DNA from 2 places in the Sporosarcina sp. NCCP-2331 genome. Region 1 is predicted to be linked to the other one. Evidence: riboswitches for the same ligand, from Rfam matches in the RefSeq annotation. Region 1 holds a riboswitch; the other holds the start of a gene.
The links. Region 1 has a riboswitch for S-adenosylmethionine ahead of metK (methionine adenosyltransferase). Riboswitches for the same ligand answer to the same signal wherever they lie in the genome.

Region 1 (16,321 bases):
GTTATCGTCTTAACTGGTGAAGGAGAAAAAGCTTTCTGTTCAGGAGGCGACCAATCGGTGCGCGGTCACGGCGGATATGTCGGGGACGATGATATTCCTCGTTTGAACGTGCTGGATCTTCAGCGCTTAATCCGTGTGATTCCAAAACCGGTTGTTGCGATGGTTGCAGGTTATGCAATTGGCGGCGGACACGTACTTCACGTAGTTTGTGATTTGACGATTGCTGCAGATAATGCACGTTTTGGTCAGACCGGACCGACTGTCGGTTCATTCGATGCAGGTTACGGTTCAGGCTATCTGGCACGGATTGTAGGACATAAAAAAGCCCGTGAAATCTGGTATTTATGCCGTCAATACGATGCACAGGAAGCATTGGACATGGGTCTCGTGAATACGGTTGTTCCTTATGATCAGCTGGAAGATGAAACCGTTCAATGGTGTGAAGAAATGCTGAGCAAGAGCCCGACAGCACTGCGTTTCCTAAAAGCTGCAATGAATGCAGACACAGACGGACTGGCGGGACTTCAGCAAATGGCCGGAGACGCAACACTTCTTTATTACACAACGGATGAAGCAAAAGAAGGCCGCGATGCATTTAAGGAAAAGCGCAAGCCGGACTTCGATCAGTTCCCGCGTTTCCCGTAAAGAATTTGAAAGCTGCCTATAATGGGCAGCTTTTTCATTTTCTACATATGAGTTGAAAGGAGTACTAATTGATGATGATTCCAAATTGGCTGATGCAGCGGGCAAAGTTGACGCCTGAACAGTCAGCGCTTCCCGGCAAATCGTTTCATGAATTGTATCAAGCATCACTCAAAATTGCACAGCAGCTTCATCATAAAGGAGTAAAAGCAGGTGACCGTATCGCATTGCTGAGTCTTTCCAATGAAGAAACGGTACTGTTTATCCATGCATCATGGCTTCTGAGCGCAGAAGTCGTCTTCCTCAACAATCGTTTAACAGAGTATGAGCTGGCATGGCAGGTGAGTGACGCAGAGCCGGGTATTATTCTAGTCGATGATCGAATCACAGAAGCTTTCCATTTTGAAGGAATCGAATGTATATCGTATTCTGCCGTTCGTAAAAAACCTGCAAAAGAATTCACTATGCTTACGCAATGGGATGAGGATCGCACACTATCCATTATGTATACGTCAGGCACGACAGGCCTGCCGAAAGGGGTTCGGCAGACAGTAGGAAATCATACATCGAGTGCGCTCGCGTCCGTATTAAATTTAGGGCTGACAGATCGGGATTCTTGGCTTTGCATGATGCCGTTATTTCATATTAGTGGACTTTCCATCGTAATACGCTCCGTTATTTACGGAATGGAAATGCGCCTTTATGAAAAATTCGATGCACAGGAAGCAGCAAAACAAATTATGGCAGGGACCGTTACTTCGATGTCGGTGGTGGCGCTGACTTTGGATCAAATTGTACGTGTCATGGAAGAAGAAAACAATAAAGCGCATCCTTCATTTCGGACTATGCTTGTGGGCGGCGGTCCGGTACCACTTGATTATCTGCAGCGGGCAGGGGCTTGCGGGCTGCCGATATTGCAGACATATGGCATGACGGAAACCTGTTCACAAACCGCGACACTCGGAAAAGCAGATGCCATGCGTAAACTTGGCTCTGCCGGAAAGCCATTGTTTTTTAATCAAATCACCATTAAAGGCACTGACCAGGCAGGAGAAGTGGGAGAAGTACTCATCAAAGGGCCGCATGTGACTCCGGGCTATATTGGTAGTCATAGCAGCCGTTCTCCGCTTACGGAAGACGGCTGGCTTGCCACGGGGGATGCCGGCTATCTGGATGAAGAAGGCTACTTATTTATCGTTGACCGCCGGGCTGATTTGATTATTTCAGGCGGGGAAAATATCTATCCCGCAGAAATCGAAAATATCCTGCTCGCGCATCCTGCTGTCCGGGAAGCAGGAGTCTGTGCAAATGAAGACGAGCGCTGGGGGCAAGTACCGGTTGCTTTTGTTATAGCGAAAGAAGTGTCGGAAGAAGAACTGCTGGCATACTGTGAACAGCACCTGGCACGCTATAAAATGCCAAAAGAAATCAGGTTCACTGAACAGCTGCCGCGGAATGCTTCCAATAAATTAATGCGGTTTGAATTGAAAAAATGGCTATAAAAAAACGGGTCTGTGCCCAAATAGATTCTTGACAACTTTTCATGTATGTATTTCGAAAGTGCTGCTGCAGTTTGGCAGTGTGTGGATTTAGTATGTGCGGATTTCGTTGCTCGACTTTGCAGGAAATCTGAATGATATGTAAGTTTGCAGTTTGAATCCGCTTAGGCGCTGGGGGATTGCCTTACGCGATAAGCCTACTGGCGAAGGGCATGCCAGCAGTCTCATCGCCACGGCCGACCCCGCAGTTGCGCCTTCGCTGGTGTAAGGAACGTATAACATACGATTGTTTGCAGGGGATAGATTTAGTTGATGTGGTTTTTGTTTCTCGACTTTGTAAACGTATTGATTACAAGAATCTTTGCATTTGCAGAATATAAGTATTGCATGAAACGCATACATATTGTAATGAACTCCAATAGCATGCTCATACTGCAACTCGCATAAAAAGTATTGAAACATAAGCTAGTGTACCGTAGTGGAACGCGTCCGCCTGGAACGCAGGGAAACGGTCGCTTTCCACTTATCCTATATTACGCAATCACAGTTAAATCTCAAACTGTGACTGAAATAAACTGTCAAGCACATGTTTTGGTGAAGAACTAAAAAAACAGCAGATTAAGTTCCGCTGTTAGTTTTGTAGAGCTTTTTCCAATACTTGAAGATTACGCTCCATCAGGGAGAAGTAGTCTTCTTTATTTTTTATATCTTCATCTGTCAGCACGCTCAAATTATGAAGTGTCAGCGTCTCGGCATTCAGCTCTTTCTGAATGACTTCAGCTAATTTAGAGCTGACATTCTGTTCGAATAAAATATAATGAATATCTTTCTCTTTCGCTTCTTTAACAAGTCCGGCCAGCTGTTTTTGAGACGGCTCGTTTTGTGAGTCCAAACCTGAAACGGCAAGCTGCTGCAGACCGTACGTATTCGCTAAGTATCCGAATGCTGCATGCGAAACGAAAAAGGTTTTGTTCGGCGATTCGTCTGCCATCGTTTTGTACTGTCTATCGAGCGCTTCCAGCTCGTCATACAGTACGCTGAAGTTTTCTTCAAACTGTGCTGCATGTTCAGGCAGTTCATCGGAAAGCTCATCCTTGATTTTCTCGGCAAGCAGCGTACTGAGAAAAGGGGAAATCCATACATGCGGGTCAACTGCAGACTCCTCTTCTTCAGAATGTGCTTCTTCCTCTTCGCTGTGTCCTTCATGCCCGTGTTCATGGGAATGACCAGCTTCCAGCTCTTCGGGATCAATGGCATCTGCTACAGGCACAAAATGTACTGGTTCATTTTGCAGTGTTTTTTCGGTTTTCTGCACGAAGCCTTCAAGGCCGAGTCCGATATAGAAGAAAAGATCTGCTTTTGACAGACTCATCATATCTTTTTGCGTCGGTTCGAATACATGCTCATCGGTTCCCGGGGGATAGATGGATTGGACATCCACCAGGTCACCGCCGATCCGCTCTGTAAAGTATTGCAGAGGGTATACGGTCGTATACACACGTAGTTTTTCTGAAGAAGCAGATTCAGTTTCATTGGTTGCTTTGTTGCTGCATCCACTTAATGCCAAAAGTATCGCAGCTGCTAAAAAAAGATAACGAATTTTCATTTATGAAAGCCTCCAGGACCGTAATCGGAATGATTACTATTTAGATAACTTCCTCATCATACAAGATTCTTTTTCTGAATGCAACAATGTTTATTAGTATTCAGCAGAAATAAGAATTATGTCTAAGTTCGAGTGTCAGTCAATCAGATGCAATCACGCCGGGGCATGACCGGAATTACTTTTCCTGCATTTTTTTAGGAGGTACCGGATCAAATCCGCCTTCATGGAAGGGATGACATTTCAATATTCTTTTAACAGCGAGCCAGCTCCCTTTAATGGCGCCGTGTGTTTCAATTGCCTCGACGCCATAATGCGAGCAGGTTGGATAAAAGCGGCAAGAAGGCGGAGTTAATGGCGATATAAATCTCTGATAAAACCGAATGATAGATACAAATATTTTTTTTAGCATAATCGCTTCACCTTCCATTGTAGATAGGTTTAGTTTACCGACTTAAGTGGTAAATTAACAGAGAGAAGCTTAAAACCATCAGAAGGAGTGTTTTTTTATGTCTAAGGAATTAATTCAGGAATTGAACAAGCAGGTATCTACCTGGTCGGTCATGTACGCTAAGCTGCATAATTATCATTGGTTCGTGAAGGGACCTCAGTTCTTTACTCTGCACGCAAAATTTGAAGAGCTTTACAACGAAGCGACAGAGCATATGGATGAGATCGCTGAACGTGTGCTGACGCTGGGCGGAGAGCCGACTGCTACATTAACGCAGCATTTAGAAGGTTCAGTTGTCAGTGAAGCAAAAGGAACGGAAAAAGCGAATGAAATGGTACAGGCATTGGTCGATGATTTTGATAAAATCATGAAATCATTGAAAAAAGGCATGGATTTGGCTGCGAAAGATAGCGATGATATGACAGAGGACATGCTGAATGCCATTTATCAAAGCATCGAGAAACACCAATGGATGCTGAATGCGTTTCTCGGCGAAACAAATGAGTGACAAACCTTCATTCAGCAGGAAAACAGCCGATACTAAGAAGTGAATAGCAGGAAGGAGTGAACGATATGGATATCAATTCAATCATGTCCAGTCAGTTGAGAAGCTTGCAATCAACCGTTCAAATGAGTGTAATGACAAAAGCTCTTTCAATGGAAACTTCTGCGGTTGCGGAAATGTTGAATAATCTGGACAGTCAGCCTGTCGCTGTACACCCTCATAAAGGCGCGTCAGTCGATATCAAGGCTTGATTGCAAAAGACACATCTCGTATGATTAGAGATGTGTCTTTTTTCGATGGGACAGCACGAGGGTCAAATAGTACATATAAGAGTAGGAGGGTATCGATTATGGCACAAGGTCAATTTTTGAGAAATATAATTATTGAAACACCATCTAAACCAGGTAATTTAGGGAAAGTGACGATGGCAATCGGTCAGTTGAATGGTGATATTGGTGACATCCAGACGATTAAAGTCGGCACGGTCTCTACAATTCGGGAAATCGCACTGCTGTGCAACGATAAAGAACATTTGAATGAAATTGTTGCTGCGGTTGAAGATTTGAAAAATGGCATTAGAGTGCATGCTGTGACAGATGATGTTCTCCAGGCGCATGAGGGCGGAAAGATTCATATGAAGGCCAGCCATCCGATTCGTTCCCTGGCTGATTTGCGCAGAGTATATACACCGGGCGTTGCGAGCGTCTGCAAAACGATCCAAGAAGATCCAGAACAGGCGAATTATTTTACAGGAATTTCGAATACTGTCGCTATCGTAACAGATGGAACAGCAATTTTAGGACTGGGCAATATTGGCCCTGTGGCTGGAATGCCTGTTATGGAGGGGAAGGCGGTACTGTTTGACCAGTTCGTCGGTATCAGTGGAATTCCGATTTTATTGGATACAAGTAATCCTGATGAAGTGGTTGAAACAATCAAGCACATCCATCAGGGATTTGGCGCGATTTTATTGGAAGATATCGGAGCACCGCATTGTTTTGAAATTGAGGAACGGCTGAAAAAGGAGTTGTCGATTCCCGTCATGCACGATGACCAGCATGGTACAGCTGTCGTTGCGCTGGCTGCCGCATTGACCGCCTGTAAGCATGTCGGTGTTGAGCTGGCGGACTCAAAAGTCGGTCAGATCGGACTGGGTGCGGCAGGTCTCGCGATCAGCAGAATGTTCATGGCTTACGGTGTTAAAGAGATGAAAGGCACAGACTTAAATCCTAAAGCGACAGCAATGATGGAAGAGTTTGGCGGCACTGTCGCAGAATCGATGGAAGAAGTTATGGCAACATGCGATTTGATCATTGCGACAACAGGTGTAGCAAATTTGATTAAGCCGGAAATGGTACGTAAAGGACAGATCATTCTGGCCTTATCGAACCCAAATGCGGAAATCATGCCGGATGTTGCGCTTGAAGCAGGTGCAGCGTACGCAGCCGACGGTCGTTTAGTAAATAATGTTCTTGGATTCCCCGGAATTTTCCGCGGTGCTTTGAACGCAAATGCTAAAGAGATTACGTACCCGATGCTTATTGCCGCAGCACTTGCGATTGTCGAAAGTACGAAGCGCGATGATCTCGTGCCGCATCCGCTTGATCCAAATGTACATGTCAATGTGGCATTGGCGGTTGAGCGAGTCGTTTATGAAGAACAAGTAAAATGAGTTGGATCCGCCTATTAATCTTTATTGGTTAGTAGGTTTTTACCTATTGATTTACCGAATATTTTCATCAGTAATGTCCATGCTACGTAAAAAAGAAAGTAGGATGGTTATGCCTGATCAAAAATATACGATGTATGTATCAATGAGTCACAAACAAGTTCTGCTGGATCCGTACTCTTCACCCTGGGAATATAAAGTAGAGGTCACAGAAGAAGCATATCCTGTTTTCGAGCGATTATTTGCACAGATGGAACGTCTGGAATTTCGAAACTTTCTGCGCGCACACTTACCCTATATTCCTTATCACTATGACAGGGATAATGACGATATCGATCTGAGAATGAAGAAAGTCTACGCACTTATTCATGAATATACAGATGAAGACTCCAAACGTTTTATCGAAAAACTGCCCTTCTTTCGTTGATTCGGCATACGTCTTTCCGCTACACTAAGGGAAAGGATGTGAGCCAGATGCTGAAGTTTGAAGACTTGCAAGGTGCCGATGTTGAACTGACATTCGGTCCGAATCAACACCAAATAGAATCGCGTCATGTGCTGGTCGTCATAAAACATGAGGGACGCTGGCTGCTGACGAAACATCGGATACGCGGAATTGAGTTTCCTGGAGGGAAAGCGGAACCCGGCGAAACAATAGAACAGGCTGCTATCCGCGAAACTTTTGAAGAAACAGGTGTTACGATTGAAAAAGTCCGGCCTTTTGCCGAATACGTGGTATTTACGGAGCCGCCTTTCAGTAAAGCAGTATTCACAGGTATTGTCACCGAAATCGATCACCATCACACATTACTTGAAACCGAAGGCCTCGTCTGGATGACAGACGATGAATTGGATATGTGTACAGATCTCAGTTTTCATATGAAAGATCGAGGGATGAATGAACTGCGGAAGTGGGTGGAAGCCGATGCGTGAGCGAACTGACGGAAGTATTGGTAAACGTAAAGAATATCCCTCACCGAATCCGAAAGTTCGCTTAGAGGAAGTAACATACTGGTCTGACCGGTTGCAGGTGAAGGGAATGCTGGCAACGCCCAAAGCGGAAGGGCATTATGATGGACTGCTTTATTTACGCGGCGGTATCCAGCATGTCGGTATGGTTCGCCCGGCGCGGATTGCACAATTTGCTTCTCACGGTTTGGTAGTGTTCGCTCCTTATTACCGCGGAAATCGTGGAGGGGAAGGGAAGGATGAATTCGCAGGTGACGACCGGAATGATGCAGTGGCTGGAGTGGAGGTGCTGAAACAGCAGCAGTTTGCCGACTCAGAGAGAATTCATCTGTTCTCTTTCTCGCGCGGCGGTATTATGGCACTGTGGACTGCGATTCTCAGGGAAGATCTGACATCGATGGTAACATGGGCAGGTGTATCTGACGTAGTATTCACGTATAAAGAACGTGAGGATATGCGCAGGATGATGAAAAGGGTAATTGGCGGGACACCGAATAATCAACCTGACGCGTACCGTGAACGGACTGCATTATTCCGTGTGGAAGAGATCACTATTCCTGCGCTGATCATTCACGGGACGATGGACATAAATGTTTCTTTTGAACAGGCATTGTTGCTGGAGAATGCTCTGCGTGATGCCAATAAAGTATATGAAACGTGGTATTTAGAAGGCTATACGCATTATATTCCGCCCGAGATGAACCGGCGGCTTGTAAAAGATGCGGTTGACTGGATGAAACGCCAGGGCTATTAACGAAAAAATCCTTGCAGAGTAATTCTGCAAGGATTTTCTCATTCTATTACAAGGCAGGTGGTCCGCCCTTGATCGCGATATCTTCTGAAAGATGATCGAACTTCTTGAAGTTCTCGCGGAAAGCGGCAGCCAGACGATTTGCTTCTTTATCATATTCTTCAGGATCTTCCCAAGCATAGCGCGGGTGAAGTACATTGCTTGGCACGCCTTCAATTTCAAGAGGCATTTCCAATCCAAAGATTTCGTTCTTTTTAGTTTCTACATTATCCAACTTGCCGGCAATGGCTGCACGAACCATTGTACGGGTATAGCCCAAGTTCATACGGGAGCCCACTCCGAAAATTCCGCCGGTCCATCCTGTGTTGACCAAGAACACCTTCGATCCGTGCTCGTCGATTTTCTTTCCGAGCATTTCTGCATATGTTGCAGCAGGAAGCGGTAAAAAAGGTGAGCCGAAACATGTAGAGAATGTCGGTTCCGGAGCTGTAATACCACGCTCAGTACCTGCAAGCTTGGAAGTGAATCCGCTCAAGAAATGGTACATTGCCTGTTCTTTTGACAAGATCGAGATTGGAGGCAGAACGCCGGAAGCATCAGCTGTCAGGAAAATGATATTTTTCGGATGACCTGCAACAGAAGGCGTTACGATATTATCAATATTTTCAATCGGGTATGCTGCACGCGTATTTTCAGTCAAAGATTTATCATCATAATCAGGAATACGTGTCACTTCATCCAATACGACATTCTCAAGTACGGAACCGAAACGGATCGCTCCGAAAATTTCAGGTTCTTTTTCTTTTGAAAGGTTGATACATTTTGCATAGCATCCGCCTTCAATATTAAATACACCGTTGTCAGACCAGCCGTGCTCATCGTCACCGATTAATTTGCGGTCTGCGTCAGCGGAAAGAGTTGTTTTACCTGTTCCTGACAAACCGAAGAATAGTGCTACATCGCCTTTTTCTCCAACGTTTGCTGAACAATGCATGGATAGAATATCATTTTCGGGAAGCAGGAAGTTCATGACAGAGAAGATGGATTTTTTCATTTCACCTGCGTATTCTGTTCCGCCAATCAAGATAATACGTTTTTCTAAAGACATAATGACGAATGCCTCAGAATTCGTGCCGTCGACTTCTGGATCTGCTTTAAAGGAAGGAGCAGCCAAAATCGTGAATTGTGATTCGTGAGCCTGTAATTCTTCTGCAGTGGGACGGATGAACAATTGGTGGACAAACAGGTTCTGCCAAGCCAGTTCATTGATGACTTGAATAGACAGTTGGGAGTCTTTGTCAGCGCCCGCAAATCCTTTAAAAACGAAGAGCTCATCTTTTTGCTGTAAATGATCGATGACTTTCGTGTATAATGAATCGAATGCTTCGGAAGAGATCGGGCGGTTTGTACTGCCCCAGTCCACTTTGTCTTTAGACACTGCATCTTCGACGATAAATTTATCTTTAGGAGAGCGTCCTGTATATTTCCCTGTACGTGCTGTTAAAGCGCCGTCTGCTGAAAGTTCAGCTTCATCTTTAGCGATTGCTTTTTCCGTTAATTCCGCCACAGACGCTTGGATCGTCACGTTGCCTCCTGATAGAAGGCTTTTTAAACTATCATCAATTTTTGCAGATATCATAATTACATACCGTCCTTTGCGTAGTCGTTTTATTTGAGTAGAACATCTTAATTCGTAAATAGTATAACACATTAAGAATAATAATCTATACTAATTAAAAACTCAAGTGATTTGGTATAAAAAATTTGACAAAATGTAAACTTTTTTATACTATGTGACATGAACGGATACTCTTATCCCGAGTTGGTGGAGGGTACAGGCCCTGTGAAACCCGGCAACCTGCAAAAGACTGATGTCTTGCGCGAAGGTGCCAAACCTGAAGCAAGGTTGAATTCCTTGGACGATAAGAGTGAAAGGTGCTGCGCGTGAAATTATGCCTTTTACTCATGGAAAGAATATGAGTAAGGGGCTTTTTATTTTATATTGTCTAGCCCTGAATCCTTATGGTATTTGATTGACGTCATTTCAGGCGTGGAACTTTACCAGGGACTTATGAGAGTACCGTATCATGTTGCTTAATAGGGGGAAATAAAATGACAAACCGTCGACTGTTTACATCAGAATCAGTTACTGAAGGCCATCCTGACAAGATGTGCGACCAAATATCAGATGCAATCCTGGACGCGATCTTAACTGAAGATCCAAACGCTCGTGTAGCATGTGAAACGAGCATTACGACAGGACTTGTATTAGTAATGGGAGAAATCACTACGACAACGTATGTGGATATCCCGAAAGTTGTGCGTGAAACCGTAAAAGATATTGGCTATACGCGTGCGAAATACGGATTTGATTACGAAACATCAGCTGTTTTAACTTCTATTGATGAACAGTCACCTGAAATTGCGGCCAGTGTAAATATAGCATTGGAAGCACGTGAAGGTTCCATGTCAGATGAAGAGCTGGATGAAATTGGAGCAGGGGACCAAGGTTTGATGTTCGGTTATGCCTGTAATGAAACAGACGAATTAATGCCGTTGCCGATCAGCCTTTCCCATAAGCTGGCACGCCGTCTGACTGAAGCGCGTAAAGAGGAGCTTATCTCTTATTTGCGTCCGGATGGAAAAACACAAGTCACTGTAGAGTATGACGAGAACAACAAACCTGTGCGTATTGATACAATTGTTATTTCTACACAGCATCACCCGGAAGCAACTCTTGAGCAGATTGAAAAAGATGTAAAAGAAGTTGTCATAAATGCAGTTGTCCCTGCGCATTTATTAGATGAAAACACGAAATACTTTATCAATCCGACAGGAAGTTTTGTGGTCGGAGGGCCGCAAGGGGATGCAGGTTTGACAGGCCGTAAAATAATCGTCGATACGTACGGCGGCTATGCACGTCACGGCGGCGGAGCATTCTCGGGCAAGGATGCTACGAAAGTGGACCGTTCTGCTTCCTACGCAGCGCGTTATGTCGCGAAAAATATTGTAGCGGCAGGATTGGCAGAACACTGTGAAGTACAGATTGCCTACGCTATCGGCGTCGCGAGCCCGGTATCTATTTCAATCAATACTTTTGATACAGGCCGTTTGTCTGAATCAAAATTGGTTGAATTTGTCCGTGAATTATTCGATTTGCGTCCGGCCGGCATTATCAAAATGCTTGATCTTCGCCGTCCAATCTATAAACAAACGGCAGCTTATGGTCATTTTGGCCGTACGGATATTGACTTGCCATGGGAAAAGACAGATAAAGTCGAAGCATTAAAAGAGCTTGCAGGCAAATCAGGCGTTAAGCAATAATTGAATTGAAGTGAGCAGAAAAAGCAGAAAGCAGGGAAATCCTTCTTTCTGCTTTTTTTCTATGCTCAAATAGTATAATCTAATATATAGAACATTCAGAAACCAAAGGGGGCATTTGGATGACGACTATACAGGAAACAAAGTCTGTGCTTGATATGGATGCAGCAGAGCTGAAAGCTGAATTGGACAGTGGACGTATTACTTCCAAGAAGATAACAGAAGCATTTATTGAACAGTGTAAAGCGACTAATACAGCGGTGAATTTTTTGGTGGAAGAACGATTTGCCCAGGCGCTGAAGGAAGCGGATTGGGCTGATGAACAAAGAAAGTCAGGAAATGCGCAAGGCAAACTGTTCGGCGTACCGATCAGTATGAAGGAATCCTTTGATGTGGCAGGCATGCAGACAACTGGTGGACTGCCGCATCGAAAAGACCGGGTATCAGAGGATGACGCGGAAATTGTGCGGCTTCTGAAAGCAGAGGGTGCCATCATTATCGGTAAGACTAACACGCCCGCTCTATGTTTTTGTCAAGAGACAGAAAACGCTCTGTATGGCCGTACGAATAACCCGCGCGATCTGGCAAAGACAGTCGGCGGGTCGAGCGGAGGGGAGGGTGCGGCAATCGCCTTAGGAGCTGCGGCAGCCGGGATTGGCTCAGATATCGGCGGGTCGATCCGCATACCCAGCCACTTCAATGGAATTATAGGTTTTAAATCCGGAAACCGCCAAGTCTCTTCCTGTGGCAGCTATCCTGCAGAAGAACATCCGCTGCAGCAACGAATGCTTGGCATCGGCCCGATGACCAAGTCTGTCCGGGATGCCAAGTTTATATACGAAATCATTGCCAATAAGCCTTTGGTAAAGAATAAACTGGAAGAGTTCACCCTTACATTCTTGGGAAAAACGAATCTCCCTCTTTCCAAGCAGACAGAAGGATTCTTGCAGACTGTTCAAGGTTTTTTATCAGACGACCAATCTGTGGCTGAGGGAATCCCGCCTTATTTCCATGAAACCGCTCTTTTATGGCAGGAAATCATGTCGATCGACGGAGCGCATGGCGCGGCGAAGGAAGCATTCGGCCATCGCTCAGTGCAGCCGGTGAGGGAGTATTTAATGGACAAAGCGGGGAAAAGGACAGAGCTGCACCGTTATTTATCTTGGGCGCTGATTGGTGCATCGCTGTTTAAACCTTCTGCTGAACGGGTGAAGGAAATAGAAGCAATGATTGCAGAAGGGGATGTGCAGCTGGCCCGCTATTTAGACAAACGAATTTTGATTTTGCCCGTTTATCATTCGGCTGCGCCTGCACATGGCATCGTATATAAGGAGTTATTCTCAATTCGTAAAACCTATGCCCGCTATATCCTCTATGTCGCCTATGCAAATGTATGGGGACTTCCCGCTTTGACTGTACCGGTTGGCGCTGACGCTGAGGGCATGCCGATTGCTGTGCAGTTGGTGAGCTCAATCGGCAATGAAGATGCATTATTTGAACTTGGGAAGAAGCTCGAGAAAGCATTTACAGGTTACTCGCGCGTGATTCCCTCATTCATTTGAAAAAACAGCGGCACGGTTTCTTCTGGCGCTTTCCGGCAGAGATTGCAGACGATTTACCGCTGTGTCTTTTTGCTGATAATCTTTTGTAAGAAACGCACGTCCAAGGAATCTGTAACTGGAAAGTCCTCAACTTGAATTGTTCCGCTGTCCGTGAATTGAACGGCGGCTTTTCTGCCCCGTAATCCGTGCGGTACACCAGGTGAGGGCATCCCGCTGCAGACAGACGCTCATTCGCTGCGAGTCTTAAAAACTGATTCATTGACCGTCTTCACTTCTTATTCATCTTCTTCGATCTGTTCTTTAACTTTCTCAATTTGTTTGATTTGCTCCTGGTACTCTTCTTCCACCTCTGTCGTGCCGGGAATAAGCGGTTCTTCATTGTAGTCGACCCGCTTCCCGTAGCGCAATAGTTCGTAAATGACCATGCCGTTATTCGGCTTGCCGTTAAACGTTTTCATTGGGATTATATCAAACAGCACGTAATAGAAAGCATAAAAGATGAACCGGTTCCAAAACGTCTTGAATTCTTCCCAGTAACCATTCGCAAGCAGTGCGTTGATGATCAGAGCGATGAAGAGATTTATCAAGATGGGACCCGCATAGATACATATATAAGCGAAGTTTCTGTCTGTTTTTATAGAATCAAAAGAAAACCAGCTGTAAACGTGATAATATTTTCGAACGTCAAAGATCAGAAAAGTAAAGAGCCGGGGACCTGTGCCAATCGTCAATCTTGGATTTTTTACGCCGAATAACCCGCTGATTAAAAAATAACCTGCTTCCCGTATGAAAATTACAACGGGTAATATGATGAAGGCAGATATTGTCAATCCAATCAGGTCCTTCATACCGAACATGTTAGCCTCTCCTTTAATTCTGAAGTTCCTCTTTCCAATAAAATACCCATTTCGAGCTGATTTGAATCGCGCTATTCCTGGATTGATGAAAGAAGCTAACATGAAATGTGTTTAGTTTATCGGTTCTGGGGAAAATACATATTAGTAAGAAATACACAACATAATCTTGAGGAGGAATTGTTAATGGCTAAAATTGCAGTAGAAAAACCATTTGATGATGTAAAACAGGCGTTGGAGGAAAAAGGACATGAAGTAAAAATGTTCGAAAGTGATGAAGAAGTGAAAGGTTATGATATGGGCGTCGTCAGAGCGTTGAGTGATGTAAATATAGATCAATTCGACTTCCCTGTGGTAAGTATCGAAGGGAATTCGGTACAGGATATCGTTGATGATGTGGAAAAGAGATTGCAACGTTAATATAGCTTAAAAACGGTTCTCCAATTGGAGAACCGTTTTTTTATTGACAGAAGTTGTCTAAAACAGTAAACTGTTCAACATTGACTTGTGAGTCAATCAATAATTAGAAATGAGTTGAAGTATCGTTTATGTCACCCCGAACAAGTGAAAAGTTTAAAGAAATCCGTGATATTCGGCAGCAACAGCTGAAGGATGCAGCAATCGAATTATTTGGGATGAAAGGTTTTGCGGCAACTAAAATTAGTGAAATTACGAACAAGGCAGAACTAAGCCACGGTTTGTTCTATCATTATTTCAAATCAAAAGAAGAATTATACGTTACCGTTCTGATAGAATTGCTGGAAACGTTAATCGAAGTAATTAATGAAGCAGAAGAACAATCCGAAAGCCCGCTGATGCAATTGGAATGGCTGACAGATGTCACACATTCCGGACCGTTGAAAGATGGAGTTTACCGTCATATTCTTATCATGCAGGCTCTATATTCAGATCATTTACCTGCAGAAACAAAAGAAAACATAGTGGAAAGATATCGTTCCATGGTTATTCGGATTGCACTGATTATTGAAAGAGGCCAGATAACCGGTGATTTCATTGAAGGGGATCCTGAAGAACTGGCGATTTACCATTTGTCTTTGGTTCATGGATTACTGTTATCCAATGCACGTAAAATGGTGCCGATCGAGGTGTCTGTAGATAAGGTGCTGCGTCAGTTGAAACCTTGTGAAGATCGGGGGGAGCACGTATGAACCGTATGCTGAAACCAACGATTATTGCGATTTCAATGGCGACCGTTATGGCGGGTGCAGCGATTTCTCCTGCACTTGGATTAATTGCTTCGAACTTCTCGGATGCTGATCCGGTCATGATCAAGCTGATTTTGACAGCACCTTCTTTGTTTATTATTCCATTTACTTTTATCTCGAGTTACTTAACGAGTAAAATTTCGAAACGCATCATTGTGCTTATTGGGTTATCGATCTATGTAATTGCAGGGGTAGGCGCACAGTTTACGAATACAATTGAGATGCTTCTTGCTTTCCGTTTTATTTTGGGTGCAGGTGTAGGTTTAGTCATGCCACTCGGGATTACGCTGATCAGTGACCACTTCAATGGTAGAGAACAAGTCAAATTGATGGGCTATAACTCCGCTTTCAGTAATTTTGGCGGGATTTTAACCATGATGCTGGCAGGTTATTTGGCATCGATCAGCTGGCGGGCACCATTTAACGTCTATTTAATGGGTGTAGTAATCTTTATCATGGTCTATGTCTTCTTACCAAAAGATCAGCCTCGTAAAAAAGAGAAAGATACACCTAAATTAAAGTTGCCACTAGCGATATATGGCTATGCGTTAGCTTCAGCGGGTATCATGCTCGTCTATTATTCAGTTGCTACGAATATGGCATTATATCTTGAACAAAGTAATATAGGCGGTTCAGAACTGGCGGGTACCGTCATTTCATTTACGACAGTTGGCGGAATGATCACGAGCCTGACGTTGATTCAGCTACAGGATGTGCTGAAGTCTTATATTATTCCAATCAGCTTACTGGTGATGGGTATTGCATTTACCGGTTTAGCTTTGAGTCACTCAGTCCCGATTATATTGGCTTGTACATGTATGGTTGGTTTTGGACAGGGGATTCTCTTTCCGATCATCAACGTCAAAGCACTGGGCTTAGTGAATCCTTTACACAGTGACAAAGTGATTGCTGCCATTTCAAGCTCTATTTATGTCGGACAGTTCAGTTCGCCACTTGTACTGGATGGTATTGCAAGACTAGCAGGTTTCCCTGCGATCCGTTTCCAATATACAGTAGTAGGTATAGGGCTGGGAGTCGCAGTCGTGTTGATGATGTTGTACCGTATAATCAGAAGAACTAAGACATCGATGGAAGAGGCGTAACAGCACGAAAAAAGACGTCACCGAATGAATCGGTGACGTCTGTCATTATTGGATTACATTTGTGTCTCTAGATTATCAACTGTTTGATATTCTTTCATTAATGATTGAAGCGGCAGCTCGTACAACTGCTTGCCGTCGATCTTAAATACCCCATTTGAGACCAATT
Region 2 (16,321 bases), on a different contig from region 1:
AAACATGGTCAAAGTAAAACGGGAATCTTGTCTTTCATTCGGAACTATGGCAAACTAACTATAGATAAACTATTATAATCGTTGGAGGTTAAGACATGAGCACACCAAAAGAATTACGTTATTCAGAAGAGCACGAGTGGGTAAAAGAAGAAGACGGTAAATACCGTATCGGGATCACACATTTCGCACAGTCTGAGCTGGGAGATATCGTTTTCGTTGAACTGCCTTCAGTCGGCGATGAAGTGAAGTCAGACGAGCCTTTCGGAAGCGTTGAATCAGTAAAAACTGTTTCTGAATTGTACGCTCCTTTAACAGGTAAAGTTGTAGAAGTGAACGAAGATCTTGAAGACAGCCCTGAACTTGTAAACGAATCTCCATATGAAGGTGCTTGGATGATCGTTGTTGAGATTGCAGATAAAGCTGAACTTGATGAGTTAATGACAGCTGAGCAGTACGATGAAATGACAGCTGGCGAATAAGAAAACGAAAAGCGCCGGGAAGTTCCGGTGCTTTTTTTACACTATGAGGAGGAAACTGGATGCATCCGAAAGTACTCATTGTGGAAGGCAGTTCCGATCGCAGAAGGCTTATGCCGATGCTGGCGGAACCGGTAGAAATCATTTGTACGAACGGCACGATCAGTTCCTATCATATAGAAGAACTTCTGGAGCCATATGAAGAGCAGGATCTTTTCATTTTTGTGGATGCGGACGCCTCGGGTGATTCCATCCGCAAATTGTTCGTGCAACTTTATCCGGAAGCAAGGCACTTATTTACAGACCGGCTGTATCGGGAAGTAGCGACAACACCGCTCAAAGTCTTGGCGGGCATTTTAGTTGCAGCGAATTTCAAGGTACATCCCGTCTACTTGGCAGGAGGAGCAAATGGATAAATGGACAATTGACGATTGGGAACGCGAACGGGCGGCAGAGCAATTGGCCGCTTTTTATCTGTTCACTCCGATGTGCGGAACGTGTGCAGTGGCCTCAAAAATGCTGACAGTAATCGAAGCGATGCGTCCTGAGTTAACGATAGGTAAAGCGGATTTGAATTTTACGGAGCAACTGGCTTATGATTACGAGATTGAAAGCGTACCATGCCTGCTCATCCACCGGCAGGGGAAACCTATTGAAAAGATCTATGCATTCCAATCCGTACCTAACTTATTGGAAAAGTTGACTTGACATTCATCTCGAATATATGGTATAAGTAATACAATCAATTGAATAACGATACTCTTATAAAGAGCGGTGGAGGGAAGTGCCCTATGAAGCCCGGCAACCGTCACAATTGTGAAATGGTGCCAATTCACTCAAAGCGGAATGCTTTGACAGATGAGAGAACGGTAACGTACATAATTTTTCATACGTTCAGCCTTTCTGCTCGTCTGCAGAAGGGTTTTTTATATTCAAAAGCGGAATGCGCCGTTTAGCCTCGACAGGCACTGGAGGGCTTGCCGACAAAGGTGCGGTTTTTGCACCTTTTCGGAAAGACCGAAGTGACCCGAGAGGCTGGCGCATGCAGCTGGATGTTAATCTAAAGCGGAAGATGCCGTTTAGCTCCGACAGGCGTTGAAGGGCTTTCCATAAAGGCGCTCTTTGCCTTTCTGGAAAGATCGAAACGACCCGAGGAGCTGGCATCTGCAGCTGGATGTAATTAAAAGCGGAATGCGCCGTTTAGCTCCGAAAGGCACACATGTATAAAGCACACAAAAGAAAAAACATAATCACGGATTTACTAAAGGCGGTGCAGAAAATGATTCAACTGACAAACGTACATAAGAGATTCCAATTGAACCAAGCGGAAATTGTAGCGGTAGATGACGTGACGCTGGCTATCAAAGAAGGAGAAATTTTTGGCGTCATCGGTTACAGTGGGGCGGGGAAAAGTACATTGATCCGGCTGTTGAACGGTTTGGAACAGCCGACTTCAGGGAGTATTGTAATCAATGATCTGGAAATGACTACACTTAAAGGTGCAGGTCTTCGGAACGCGCGGCAGAAGATCAGTATGATTTTCCAGCATTTCAATTTGCTTTGGTCGCGTACAGTCGAAGACAATATTTCATTTCCGTTGGAGATTGCAGGTGTGAAGAAAGCTGAACGCGACGCGAAAGTGAAAGAACTGATTGATCTGGTTGGATTATCAGGACGGGAGAAAGCTTATCCTTCCCAGTTATCAGGCGGGCAGAAACAGCGTGTCGGCATTGCCAGAGCGCTTGCTAATGACCCTGAAGTTCTGCTGTGTGATGAAGCGACTTCAGCATTGGATCCCGAAACAACAAATGCCATCTTAGATTTGCTGACAGAAATTAATGAACGTCTCGGTTTGACGATTGTGCTCATTACCCATGAAATGCACGTCATCCGGAAGATTTGTCATCGCGTGGCGGTCATGGAAGCGGGAAAAGTGGTGGAAGTCGGCAATGTGCTCGACGTCTTCCAATCACCACAGGCCGAGATTACGAAACGTTTCATTTCTCAAGTTTCAGATAATGCAGATGCAGACGAAGCAATTAAGCATCTGCAGGAAGATACGAACGGCAAGCTCGTAAAGCTGACGTTCATAGGAGAACGGACTGAACAGCCGGTTTTGGCAGAATTAATCCGCAAGTTTGAGATCGACGTAAATATCGTGCAGGGGAACATCTCCGCTTTGCGTGACGGTGCGTACGGAACATTGATGTTACAGCTGATCGGCAATCCGGCAATCATTGATGAAGCAATTTCTTACCTGCACGCCAATGAAGTAAAGACGGAGGTGCTGACAAATGATTGAACAGTGGTTTCCTAACGTGAATTGGGACAAAATGTGGGAGGCAACAGGCGAAACACTGTACATGACAGCATTCTCGACTGTTCTGACATTTATTTTCGGCATCGCTTTGGGTCTTTTGTTATTCCTGACCAGCCGCGGACAATTATGGTCCAACAGATTTACAAATGTGATTACCGCAGCATTCGTCAATATTTTCCGTTCAATCCCATTCATCATTTTGATCATCTTGCTATTCCCGGTGACAAAGCTGTTAATTGGGACACTTCGCGGTCCGAATGCCGCATTGCCTGCATTGATCATCGGTGCCGCACCGTTTTATGCACGTATGGTATTGATCGCTTTGCAAGAAATTGACAGAGGCGTCATAGAGGCAGCCCGTTCAATGGGTGCAAAAACTTCGACAATCATTTTCAAAGTACTGCTGCCTGAATCAATGCCTGCATTGGTGTCGGGTATTACGGTAACATCCATTGCGCTCGTCGGCTATACGGCGATGGCAGGGGCAATTGGAGCGGGAGGTCTTGGTACCCTCGCCTATCTGGAAGGGTTTCAGCGTTCGCGCGGAGATGTCACAATGATGGCTACCATTCTGGTTCTTGTGATCGTATTTATTATTCAGTTCATTGGAGATTTAATCGTTAAACGTTTGGATAAGCGATAAAGGGATTTTCAGGGAGACCTGTTAACCATATAAAAAAAACATTTTGGTAAAGGGGAAATGTGAAAATGAAGAAGTTTTTATTCGGTCTATTCGCAGCTGTGCTTGTATTGGCTTTAGCAGCTTGTGGAACAAAAGACGATGGCAAGAATAGCGGGGATGCAGTAGATGTTGATGCAGATAAGCCGGCAGAGGAAAAAACGACGTTAACGGTAGGTGCATCTAATACACCTCACGCGGAGATTTTGGAAGAAGCAAAACCATTATTAGCTGAAAAAGGATACGATCTAGTAATCGAAAGCTATACAGATTATGTACTTCCTAATAAAGATTTGGATGAAGGTGAGTTGGATGCAAACTACTTCCAACACATTCCGTACCTAGAAAGTCAGATTGCGGATTTTGGCTATGACTTTGTAAATGCAGGATCTATTCACATTGAACCAATCGGTGTGTATTCGAAAAAATATAAGACGCTTGAAGAACTTCCTGAAGGTGCAACAATCCTGATCAGTAACTCGGTAGCGGATCACGGACGCGTGCTTGCGATGTTAGAAGAAAAAGGATTAATCAAGTTGAAAGACGGCGTGGAGAAAGTAAAAGCAGAGCTGGATGATATCGTAGAAAATCCGAAAAACTTGGAATTCGATCCGAATTATGAGCCGGCTCTTATGCCTCAGCTTTATAACAACGACGAAGGTGATGCATTGTTGATCAACTCGAACTTTGCAATCGATGCAGGATTGAATCCGATGGAAGATTCAATCGCATTGGAAGATAAAGAATCACCATACGTAAATATCGTCGCTACGAAAAAAGGCGATGAAGACAGCGATGCAATCAAAGCATTGGTAGAAGTTCTGACATCCCAAGAAATTCAAGATTTCATTGTAGAACAATGGGGCGGCGCGGTCGTTCCTGTAAAATAATGTAGAGTAGGCCGGCAGTGCATTTAGCTGCCGGCTTTTTTACGTCTATAACATTTTGACAATTACAAATTTAGTTCAAATCTATATTCTTACGGTGGTTTGTGGTAAAGTTATTTTGTTTCAGTCATACAGATGTCTATTTGAGGAGGACGTATTGTGAAGTTTAAATTAGGGCTCATTTGGCGAATTTTAATTGCCATTGTGCTGGCGATCGGGCTGGGTATGCTGCTGCCTGCTGTACATGAGGGGTTTGCGCATTGGTTCGTTCGGCTGGCGGCCACATTTAATATGCTGTTTGGAGGGTTTTTAAACTTTATTGTTCCGCTGATCATTATCGCGTTCATTGCGCCAAGTATTGCAAAGCTTGGAAAAGGGTCAGGCAAACTTCTTGGTCTGTCTGCTGCATTTGCATATGGATCTACTATTATTGCGGGACTGCTCGCATATTTTGCGGCGACGACGATTTTACCGAGCTTCATCCACCAATCAACGGATACTTCTATTGCAGAAGGTGCGCGTAAAGCGGGTACAGCGTTCTTTAAGATGGAAATGGATCCGGTCATGGGCATCATGACAGCGCTACTGCTGGCATTCGTTCTGGGAATCGGCATGGCTTCCATTAAAGGCAGAACAATGATGAGCTTCTTTGATGAGTTTAATTTAATTATCGAGAAAGTTATTTCTGTTGTCATTATCCCTTTGCTGCCGTTTCATATTTTTGGTATCTTCCTGAACATGACGTACACAGGTGAAGTGGCCAATGTGCTCTCCGTGTTCGTAGTCGTATTTATTATGATTATCGCATTGCATCTGATTATGCTGACAATCCAGTATACGACAGCAGGTGCACTGAATGGACGTAATCCTTTCAGTCTAATGAAAACTATGCTGCCTGCTTATTTAACGGCAATAGGCACACAGTCTTCCGCTGCTTCGATACCTGTTACGCTGCGGCAGGCCAAGAAAACCGGTGCTTCCGAACGAGTTACGAATTTTGCTATTCCTTTATTCGCGACAATCCATCTATCCGGAAGTACGATTACTATCGTTTCCTGCTCAATCGGCGTCATGCTGATGAACGGATTCGACATTAGTTTCGGCAGTTATCTGCAGTTTATATTCATGCTGGGGGTTACAATGATCGCGGCTCCGGGCGTTCCTGGAGGAGCTGTTGTGGCGGCGACAGGATTGCTTACATCCATGCTGGGCTTTAACGAAGCGATGGTTGCGCTGATGATTGCTCTGTATTTAGCACAGGATAGTTTCGGTACAGCTACCAACGTAACAGGAGACGGTGCACTTGCAATGATCGTGGACCGTTTCACAAAAAAAGTATAAAAGTGGATAAAAAGCCGGCGATTTTTGTCGGCTTTTTTTGTTTAATTCTTATGTACTATTCTTTTGCTGATTCTCATTAGACGGTATTCAATTGAAAAATAGACAGTAGGGAAAACCCTTATCAACAGCGCGGGATCAAGGAACTCTGTCACAATATATAATGGTTCTCAAAGATTTGCAACCGGTTCGAATATGGGGTAAGATTAGAATGATACTAAATAGAGAATGGCTAACCATTCAACGCGACTATACTGGAGGTATTGGAATGGCAACTTTGGAAATTAAAGATCTTCATGTCGAAATTGAAGGCAAGGAAATCTTAAAAGGTGTTACATTAACAATAAATACAAATGAGATTCATGCAATCATGGGTCCCAATGGTACGGGGAAATCCACACTTGCTTCTGCAATCATGGGTCATCCGAAATATGAAGTAACATCCGGATCTGTCACGATTGATGGACAAGATGTTTTAGAAATGGAAGTAGACGAGCGTGCATTGGCTGGTCTGTTCCTTGCAATGCAGTACCCAAGTGAAATCACTGGCGTAACAAACGCAGATTTCCTTCGTTCAGGTATCAATGCACGCCGTGAAGAAGGCGATGAAATCGGTCTGATGAAATTCATCCGTGAACTCGACAGCAAAATGGAGTTCTTGGAAATGGATGAAGATATGGCAACTCGTTATTTAAACGAAGGCTTCTCAGGCGGAGAGAAAAAGCGTAATGAAATCCTTCAGCTTATGATGTTAAAACCAAAATTCGCGATTCTGGACGAGATTGACTCTGGTCTGGATATCGACGCATTAAAAGTTGTTTCTAATGGAATTAACGAAATGCGCGGTGAAGGATTTGGCTGCTTGATCATCACACACTATCAGCGTTTGCTTAACTACATTACACCTGACCACGTACACGTGATGATGCAGGGTAAAGTAGTGAAATCTGGCGGTCCTGAACTGGCAGCTAAACTTGAAAGCCAAGGATATGACTGGATTAAAGAAGAGTTGGGCATTGAAGACGAAACAGTTCATTCAGAAGCATAAGAAAGGGGACGACTAAAAATGACGGTTGAAACAAAATTGGCATTGACCGAACAGGACGTCCGCTCTTATTCCGCAAACGTGGAGGAAGCTGCTTGGATGGCAGATTTTCGTGCAAATGCTCTTGCGAAAGCAGAAGTTCTTGCAATGCCGAAACCAGATAAAACAAAGATTACTAATTGGAATTTCACAGAATTCCCTTCACATACAGTAGAAAGCTCAATTTTTGCGACGCTTGAAGAATTACCGACAGAAGCAAAAGCATTGATTGACCACGAACAGCAAGAAAATATTTACGTGCAGCACAATAATACTCCTTCTTTCACTTCATTATCAGATGATTTGAAGTCACAGGGTGTAATCTTAACGGACATCTTCACTGCTTCACGTGAGCACAGTGACCTGGTGCAGAAGTATTTAATGACGGACGGCGTCAAAGTCGATGAACATAAATTGACTGCTTTGCATGCAGCATTGATCAACGGCGGAGCATTTGTATATGTACCGAAAAATGTAGTGATTGAAGAGCCGCTTCAAGTGCTGTTCATACACGATAATGAAAAAGCTTCATTATTCAACCACGTTTTATTGGTAGCGGAGGCAAACAGCTCTGTGACATATGTAGAGAACTATCTTTCTACAATGGAGCACGGTGAAGGTCAGGCGAACATTGTATCGGAAGTATTTGCTCAGGATAATGCGAAAGTAGTTTATGGTGCAGTGGACGTGTTAGCAGAGGGTTTGACAACATACGTGAACCGCCGTGGCGTTACTGGACCGCATGCACGGATTGAGTGGGCGCTCGGTTTGATGAACGACAGCAACACCATTTCTGAAAATATCACGCACTTAGTCGGAAACGGCTCATCAAGTGATATGAAATCAGTAGTTGTCGGACGTGGAAACCAGAAGCAGAATTTCACATCTGAAATTGTGCACTGGGGACTTGATACAGACGGTTTCATTCTGAAGCACGGTGTGATGAAAGAATCTTCATCTGCAATCTTTAACGGAATCGGCCGTATTGCGAAAGGGGCAACCCGCTCCAACGCAGTCCAAGAGTCAAGAATCCTCATGCTGAGTGAAAGAGGACGCGGAGATGCGAATCCGATTTTGCTTATTGATGAAGATGATGTGACAGCAGGCCACGCAGCATCAGTTGGCCGTGTAGATCCGCTGCAAATGTTCTATCTAATGAGCCGCGGTATTTCAAAAGAACAAGCAGAACGCCTCATCATACATGGCTTTTTAGCGCCGGTGGTCAGCAAATTGCCGATTGAAGGAGTTAGAAAACAATTGACGGAGGTAATCGAAAGGAAAGTGCGCTAATGCTCAATAAAGAGATCCGCAATCATTTCCCGATACTTGATCAAGAAATCAATGGACATCCTCTTGTGTACCTGGACAGCGCAGCTACTTCACAGAAGCCTGTTCAAGTCATTGAGGCACTCGACAACTATTACCGCTGGAATAATTCCAATGTGCATCGCGGAGTGCACACGCTTGGAAATAAAGCAACAGACGGTTATGAAGGTGCTCGGGAAAAAGTCCGTAAATTTATAAATGCAAAGTCAACAGAAGAAATTATTTTCATGCGCGGTACGACGACTGCATTGAATACAGTAGCAGAAAGCTATGGGCATGCAAATGTTTCTGAAGGCGATGAAATTGTCATTACTCATATGGAACATCACTCCAATATCATTCCGTGGCAGCAGCTCGCTAAAGAAACCGGCGCAGTCCTGAAGTATATTGATCTGGAAGAGGACGGCACGCTGTCACTGGATAAAGTGCGAGAGACCATTACAGACCGTACGAAAATTGTGTCGATTATGTATGTCTCAAACGTCCTTGGAACGATGAACCCGATTGAAGAAATTACGGAAATTGCTCATCAGCATGGAGCAATCATGTGTGTGGATGCTGCGCAGGCTGCTCCTCATATGCGAATCGATGTGCAGAAGCTAAATTGTGATTTCCTTGCGTTTTCCGGACATAAAATGTGCGGACCTACAGGAATCGGTGTACTGTACGGCAAGAAAGAATTGCTCAATAACATGGAACCGATTGAATTCGGCGGAGAGATGATCGATTTCGTCGGTCTTTACGAATCAACTTGGAAAGAGCTCCCTTGGAAATTTGAAGGAGGCACGCCTATTATTGCAGGTGCCATCGGTTTAGGCGCAGCCATCGATTATTTAGAAGAAATCGGTCTGGATGCAATCGAACGTCATGAACACGATCTGGCGGGCTATGCAATGGATAAGATGTCTGAAATTAACGGGCTGACGATCTATGGTCCAAGAGATCCCGAAAAACGTGCAGGTTTAGTGACATTTAATTTGGATGATGTACATCCGCACGATGTTGCCACTGTGCTGGACATGAACGGAATTGCTGTCCGTGCCGGCCATCACTGTGCACAGCCATTAATGAAATGGCTTGCGTGTTCAGCGACAGCCCGTGCCAGTTTCTATCTCTATAACACAACAGAAGACGTAGACCGTCTTGTGGAAGGACTTCGCTCAGCAAAGGAGTATTTCAAAGATGTCAACTAATAAACTGGATCAGCTATACCGGTCTGTAATCATGGATCATTATAAAAATCCGAAAAACAAAGGCGTTCTGGAAGGCGGAAATGTCACGATCGATATGAACAATCCGACTTGCGGTGACGTGATTCATCTGACTATGAATGTGGAAGATGATATCGTCAAAGAAGCGAAGTTTGAAGGGGAAGGCTGCTCCATTTCAATGGCGTCAGCTTCCATGATGACTCAGATGATCAAAGGCAAAACGACAGAACAGGCAACGAAACTCGCTCATGCATTTTCAGACATGATGTTAGGCAAAGACTTGGATGATTCTATTGAATTAGATGATTTAGAAGCTCTTTCGGGTGTCGCGCAATTCCCTGCCCGTATTAAGTGTGCAACATTGAGCTGGAAAGCGATGGAAAAGGGAGTCTCCGGCGAGCCGCAGTGACCTTGGCCAAAGTATGAGCAATTATGGGACGGAGGAATAAAAAATGGCGAAACAAATGCCGGAAATCGGCGATTACAAATATGGTTTCCATGACAAAGACGTTTCTGTATTCCGTTCAGAACGCGGTCTGACACGTGAGATAGTAGAAGAGATTTCTAATATGAAGGAAGAACCGCAGTGGATGCTGGATTACCGTTTAAAATCTTTGGAGATTTTCTACAGCAAACCAATGCCGCAGTGGGGCGGAGACTTGAATTCACTGAATTTCGATGAAATCACGTACTACGTAAAACCTTCTGAAGCAACAGAAACTTCTTGGGATGAAGTGCCTGAAGAAATCAAGCGTACGTTTGATAAACTGGGCATTCCGGAAGCAGAACAAAAGTACTTGGCAGGTGTATCTGCACAGTATGAATCAGAAGTGGTTTACCACAATATGAAACAAGAACTTACGGATCTGGGAATTGTCTTTAAAGACACGGATTCTGCACTTCTTGAAAACGAAGAGTTGTTCAAGAAATATTGGGGTACGGTTATTCCGAACTCTGACAATAAATTCTCAGCGCTAAACTCTGCAGTATGGTCGGGTGGATCGTTTATCTATGTGCCGCCCGGCGTGAAAGTAGAAACCCCGCTACAGGCGTATTTCCGTATCAACTCGGAAAACATGGGACAGTTTGAACGTACACTGATCATCGTGGACGAAGGCGCAAGCGTTCATTACGTAGAAGGCTGTACAGCACCTGTCTATACAACAAACTCCCTGCACAGTGCGGTAGTTGAAATCATCATCAAAAAAGATGCATATTGCCGTTACACGACTATCCAGAACTGGGCGAACAACGTCTACAATCTGGTAACAAAGCGTGCGGTGTGTGAAGAAAACGCCACAATGGAATGGATTGACGGCAACATCGGCTCTAAATTGACGATGAAGTATCCGGCTGTTATCTTAAAAGGCGAAGGCGCACGCGGTATGACATTATCGATCGCTCTTGCAGGTAAAGGTCAGCATCAGGATGCCGGTGCGAAAATGATGCACTTGGCTCCAAATACTTCTTCAACAATTGTATCTAAGTCGATTTCTCAGCACGGCGGGAAAGTAACATACCGCGGTATTGTCCACTTCGGACGTAAAGCGGACGGTGCCCGTGCAAATATTGAATGTGATACATTGATCATGGATAAGCAATCCACTTCCGATACAATTCCATACAATGAAATCCTGAACGACAATATTTCATTGGAACACGAAGCAAAAGTATCGAAAGTTTCCGAAGAGCAGCTCTTCTACTTGATGAGCCGCGGTATTCCTGAACTGGAAGCAACGGAAATGATCGTCATGGGCTTCATCGAGCCATTCACAAAAGAACTGCCGATGGAATATGCGGTAGAGATGAACAGATTGATCAAGTTCGAGATGGAAGGTTCCATCGGTTAATATAAAAAATACCCTGCAGCATCCTTAATTGGACGCTGCAGGGATTTTTTGTTTACGGAAATTTCATTGTTCGTTTTTATTTATTGCCACAACCGCAATGGTGCATCGAGAAATACAGATTAATTTTCCTTCTTCGTCGGTAATCTGGATATCCCAAACCATAGATGTACGGCCGCGGTGCAATGGCGTAGCGGTGGCAGTTACCACGCCGTCTTTTTTACCCCGTATATGATTTGCGTTGATTTCCAAACCTACCGGGTAATGTGTTTGAGGATTCAGGTTCAAGGCCGCAGCAAAACTTGCGGCAGTTTCTGCAAGAGCGACAGAAGCCCCTCCATGGAGCAAACCCATTGGCTGATGAGTTTTAGGCCCGACCGGCATCTCGCAAACTACTTTGTCAGGCGTCGCCTCTTTAAATGTGATGTCCAATGCACCAATAAGAGTTTTCTCTAAATTAATTCCATCCACTAAATTAAGTTCATTCATCCGTATCTCTCCCATCTGTATGCTGGGCAACACCCGCATAAAGTTTTTACAGGAATCATAAACTTTGTTATAATCCATGTATATACATATAATAATATATGGTGTGTATAATATGTCAAGAATAACAGAAAATTTAAATAAGTGGATTTTTATAAAGGAGCGGACTTAATGAAACGAGAATTAGACCAGAAACAAGCTGATCATATCATCCAAGTCTGCGCATGCGCCAATCTGCGAACTGTATCTGGATCACTGACACAGCTGTACAATAGACTGCTGAAACCCACGGGATTGAAAATTACTCAATACTATATGCTGGGCAATATTTATACTTCACCTGATATTTCAATCAGCAGGCTTGGAGAGATCATGCTGCTGGATCAGACAACGGTTACGCGTAACCTGAATATTTTAAAGGATTCCGGGCTGGTTGAGATTCATAGGGCTGAGCATGATTCGCGGACGAAGGTAGTATCCATAACAGAATTAGGCTATGAAAAATTAAATAATGCTACGCCTGTCTGGTATGAGGTTCAAGAGCGGATTGAAAGTTCTATTGGCAAAGATGAATATATAGATTTATTAAACAAACTGGGTGAACTGCATGAGGTCATTGATAACTATGACAGCTAGAAGCGGCACAAGATGAATTCTCCTCTTGCTGTTAATCACTCAGTGAAGTCTGACAGGTAAAAGATATAGTGATAAATTGATTGACAAGTCGAATAAATCCAGTAGAATACATGTATATACATGTAATGTAAGTTTGCTTAAACTTCTCTATTTGCTTTTGAGGTTATTTTTTTGTAAATAGATTGAAAGCGCTTACGGAAAAGGGGAGAGTTTATGATGAATTTAGTAGATTTGAAAAAGAGTATGAGTCTTCCGGTGATTGCTTCACCCATGTTCATTATCAGTAATCCGAAGACGGTGATTGAGCAGTGTAAAGCAGGAATTATCGGAGCCATGCCATCTTTGAATGCAAGACCAATTGCACAATTTGAAGAGTGGCTTATCGAAATCACAGAGGAACTGGCAGATTATAATGCGAAAAATCCTGATAAACCGGCAGCGCCATTTGCAATTAACCAAATCGTCCACCGTTCCAATGAAAGACTGCAGGAAGATATGGAGCTTTGTGTGAAATACAAAGTTCCGATCATTATTACCTCACTTGGTGCAAGAGAAGATGTTTATGAAGCAGCGCACAGTTATGGCGGGATCGTGCTTCATGATGTCATCAATAATTTTTTCGCGAAGAAAGCAATTGAAAAAGGAGCAGACGGCCTGATTGCGGTAGCGGCGGGAGCAGGGGGGCACGCAGGTCCGAAAAGTCCATTTGCTCTCATTCAGGAAATCCGTGAATGGTTTGACGGGCCGCTTGCGCTTGGCGGATCTATTGCAACAGGAGGAAGCGTGCTGGCTGCTGAAGCGATGGGCGCAGATTTTGCATACATCGGCTCTCCATTTATTGCGACGGAAGAGGCGAGAGCTGTAGAGGAATATAAACAGGCAATTGTAGACGGAAATTCTGATGATATTGTATACAGTAACTATTTCACCGGAGTACACGGGAATTATTTAGCTCCGTCGATTCGTGCTTCAGGCTTAGATCCTGATAACTTGCCTGAAAGTGATCCGACGAAAATGAACTTTGGCGGGGACGCCGGTCAAAAAGCGTGGAAGGATATTTGGGGATGCGGACAGGGCATTGGCGTAATTGACAAGGTGCAGCCGACAAAGGACTATGTAGCACAGTTAGCAGAGCAGTATAACCAGGCAAAAGACAAACTGGTTGGTGATAGAGTAAACGCAGCAAGCAGATAATGGAGGAGGATATTTATGCAGCACATGTTATTCAGTGATCCAATTACATTAAATGCAGTACGCTATAAAGACAGGGAAGCACTTTCTTATAACGGCTTGCGATTTACTTATCAGGATTTTAACAACAGAATTAATCAACTGGCCCATGCGCTGCAAAGTACCGGGGTGAATAAAGGCGACAAAGTGGCAATCATGCTGATGAATTGCCATCAATTATTCGAACTTATTTTTGCTTGTGCAAAGATCGGCGCTGTTGCTGTACCGGTCAACTCACGGTTTGTCAGTCGTGAAATTCAACATGTTGTGGATGATTCAGAAGCTCTTTTGCTGGTTGTGGACTCTCGCTTTTTGGATGAAGTCTTGCCTTCCAGTGAGCAGTATAAAACTGTTAAACACTTTATTACGGTTGGATCGAGCGACAAGGTGCAATATCCTGAGTATGAGGAATTGATTGCAAATTTCTCTAAAGAAGAACCAGTTCCTTCGTCGCCTCTTACTGAATTAGATACATTAACAATTATGTATACAGGCGGGACGACAGGTTTTCCGAAAGGAGCGGTTCGTTCTCATCGCAGTATGTATTTAGTTACGTTATTATTCAGTATCGAATTTCAGATTGGAAGGCTTGGAAGAGGATTGGCTGCCGGTCCTTTATATGGTGCTGCCGCGTTAAGTATTTCTCTGCCGAATTTATATGTAGGAAACAGTCTTCATATTTTGGAGAAATTTCATCCTGTAGAGGTGTTACAAGCGATTGATGAAGAAAAGACGACAACAACATTTTTAGCACCGCCTATGCTGGAAGCCATCTTTTCATTACCTGAGGAAATATTGCGGCAGTATGATGTCTCTTCGTTAAAGTCTATCATTTCCGTAGGGGCACCTTTGCATACGAGTACAAAAGAAAAAGTCTTTGCGTATTTCCCGACAGCTGACCTGAATGAGTTCTATGGAGCTACAGAATTGGGCGGCGCGGCAAATTTGTTTCCTGAAATGCAGAAAGACAAGGACCGTTCTGTTGGCGTACCAATGCTGGGAATGGATATCGAATTGCGCAATGATAAGAGAGAACCTGTGAAGGAGAATGAAGCGGGAGAGTTCTTCGTTAAAGGGATTACACTGTGCGATGAATATTATAAAAGACCTGAGGCCAATAAAGAGTCTTTTGATGGTGAGTGGCTAAGCTTAGGTGATATAGGAGTGCAGGACGAGGATGGCTACTATTATATCGTTGATCGGAAGCAAGATATGATCTTATCCGGTGCCATTAATGTTTACCCAGCAGAAATTGAAGGTGTTCTGCATGAACATCCTGCCATAGCAGATGCAGCTGTAATCGGCATACCTGATGAGAAGTGGGGAGAAGTATCTTTGGCTGCAGTAGTATTACGTCCAGGGGAAAAAGTGTCAAAAGAAGATCTGATTGAATTCTGTCAGGGCAAATTGGCAAAGTATAAGATTCCGCAGCATATTGATTTTGTAGAAGAACTGCCGCGTAGTCTTCAAGGAAAACTGCTGAAATTCAAAATACGTAAAAATTACGAGTGAAAATAACATCAAAAAAACGAAGTGCGAATTGCACTTCGATTTTTTTGTTACTCTTCAGAATCCTGAACGGACGCTGCTGATTCAGTTTGAGGTGTTGTATGATCAGATTTAGAACGGATCACTTCATTCGTCAGCTGTTCAATGCTCGGACGGATATTGCTTTTGCCCGAGAAGTTCTCCAGCATTTCCTTCATATCAATTCCCGAGGAAGCTTTCAAGGTTTCTTGGAGTGTTGACATCAGGTCGGTAGCATAGGAAGTGACTTTATTGGCACCGCCGCCTTCACCGCCGCCAGTATCGACTACAGTAATCTTATCGATATTGCCAAGCGGGCTGGCGATTTCTTTCGCATATTCAGGAAGCATGTTCACAATCATATCCAGCATAGCTGCCTGGCCGTAGTGTTCGAAAGCTTCTGCGATTTTGCGTTTTGCTTCGGCTTCTGCAAGACCTTTTAGACGAATAATATCGGCTTCAGATTCACCTTGCGCACGCTGTGACTGTGCTTTGGCTGTACCGTCGAGACGGACTTTCTCAGCATCTGCCTGTGCACGGGCTTCAATACGGTACTTTTCTGCATCTGCTTCTGCCAGCTGTCTTGATTTCTCAGCTTCAGCGTTTTGTTCAATTGCGTAGCGGTCCGCATCCGCTTTTTTCTTCACTTCAGAATCATATTGTTTCTCTCGGCGCAGAATTTCTTTTTCTTCCAATTCGATTTGTTTTTGACGCTCGATAATCCGGACCTGCATTTCCTGTTCCGTTACTTCTTGTTTGGAACGTGCAGTCTGTAATTCATACGCCTGGTCGGCGCGTGCTCTCGCTACATCCTGTTCGCGTCGGTATTCCGCTACTTTCAGCTGATTTTCCTTTTCCGCTTCGGCAATTTCAGTTGCCCGTTCCAGCTCTGCCTTCTGTGCTTCTTTTGATGCTTCGGCATTTTTTATACGTGTTTCTTTTTCTGCTTCAGCCATCGCTATGTCTGCATCGCGTCTGACCTGTGCAATCCGCGGCTTTCCTAATGAATCAAGATAGCCATTTTTATCTCGCACGTCTTTTATCGTGAATGAAACGATGATCAGTCCCATTTTTGCGAGATCCTGTGAAGCGACCCGCTGAACTTCCTGCGAAAATTTATCACGGTTTTTATAGATTTCTTCTACTGTCATGGAGCCCAGGATAGACCGCAAATGTCCTTCGAGTACTTCCTTCGCTTCGTTTTCACGGTCAGCTTTTGATTTCCCTAAGAATTGTTCGGCAGCCGTTGCGATTTCAGAAATGGAGCCGCCGAT

Region 2: linked by a shared signal. The riboswitch ahead of NCCP2331_RS13825 (methionine ABC transporter ATP-binding protein) and the one ahead of metK (methionine adenosyltransferase) in region 1 are both predicted to bind S-adenosylmethionine.

What each region holds. Positions count from the first base shown of each region.
Region 1 covers NZ_BRCD01000030.1:17,687-34,007, reverse strand. The annotation lists gene menB (1,4-dihydroxy-2-naphthoyl-CoA synthase) at 1-645, shown strand, start outside; gene NCCP2331_RS15265 (o-succinylbenzoate--CoA ligase) at 717-2,144, shown strand; gene NCCP2331_RS15260 (metal ABC transporter solute-binding protein, Zn/Mn family) at 2,773-3,747, opposite strand; gene yidD (membrane protein insertion efficiency factor YidD) at 3,923-4,156, opposite strand; gene NCCP2331_RS15250 (Dps family protein) at 4,254-4,703, shown strand; gene NCCP2331_RS15245 (putative motility protein) at 4,769-4,951, shown strand; gene NCCP2331_RS15240 (NAD-dependent malic enzyme) at 5,050-6,372, shown strand; gene NCCP2331_RS15235 (transposase) at 6,482-6,796, shown strand; gene NCCP2331_RS15230 (NUDIX hydrolase) at 6,844-7,302, shown strand; gene NCCP2331_RS15225 (alpha/beta hydrolase family protein) at 7,295-8,092, shown strand; gene pckA (phosphoenolpyruvate carboxykinase (ATP)) at 8,139-9,728, opposite strand; SAM riboswitch class I at 9,899-10,018, shown strand; gene metK (methionine adenosyltransferase) at 10,202-11,413, shown strand; gene NCCP2331_RS15210 (amidase) at 11,533-12,972, shown strand; gene NCCP2331_RS15205 (hypothetical protein) at 13,248-13,829, opposite strand; gene NCCP2331_RS15200 (YkuS family protein) at 14,013-14,246, shown strand; gene NCCP2331_RS15195 (TetR/AcrR family transcriptional regulator) at 14,375-14,995, shown strand; gene NCCP2331_RS15190 (MFS transporter) at 14,992-16,155, shown strand; gene NCCP2331_RS15185 (Fur-regulated basic protein FbpA) at 16,209-16,321, opposite strand, start outside.
Region 2 covers NZ_BRCD01000024.1:40,562-56,882, reverse strand. The annotation lists gene NCCP2331_RS13845 (arsenate reductase family protein) at 1-17, shown strand, start outside; gene gcvH (glycine cleavage system protein GcvH) at 96-479, shown strand; gene NCCP2331_RS13835 (toprim domain-containing protein) at 539-892, shown strand; gene NCCP2331_RS13830 (thioredoxin family protein) at 885-1,184, shown strand; SAM riboswitch class I at 1,236-1,341, shown strand; gene NCCP2331_RS13825 (methionine ABC transporter ATP-binding protein) at 1,756-2,778, shown strand; gene NCCP2331_RS13820 (methionine ABC transporter permease) at 2,771-3,439, shown strand; gene NCCP2331_RS13815 (MetQ/NlpA family ABC transporter substrate-binding protein) at 3,505-4,365, shown strand; gene NCCP2331_RS13810 (dicarboxylate/amino acid:cation symporter) at 4,522-5,703, shown strand; gene sufC (Fe-S cluster assembly ATPase SufC) at 5,969-6,748, shown strand; gene sufD (Fe-S cluster assembly protein SufD) at 6,767-8,074, shown strand; gene NCCP2331_RS13795 (cysteine desulfurase) at 8,074-9,303, shown strand; gene sufU (Fe-S cluster assembly sulfur transfer protein SufU) at 9,293-9,730, shown strand; gene sufB (Fe-S cluster assembly protein SufB) at 9,774-11,171, shown strand; gene NCCP2331_RS13780 (hotdog fold thioesterase) at 11,235-11,657, opposite strand; gene NCCP2331_RS13775 (MarR family winged helix-turn-helix transcriptional regulator) at 11,826-12,290, shown strand; gene NCCP2331_RS13770 (NAD(P)H-dependent flavin oxidoreductase) at 12,504-13,484, shown strand; gene NCCP2331_RS13765 (AMP-binding protein) at 13,500-15,032, shown strand; gene NCCP2331_RS13760 (flotillin lipid rafts scaffold protein FloT) at 15,080-16,321, opposite strand, start outside.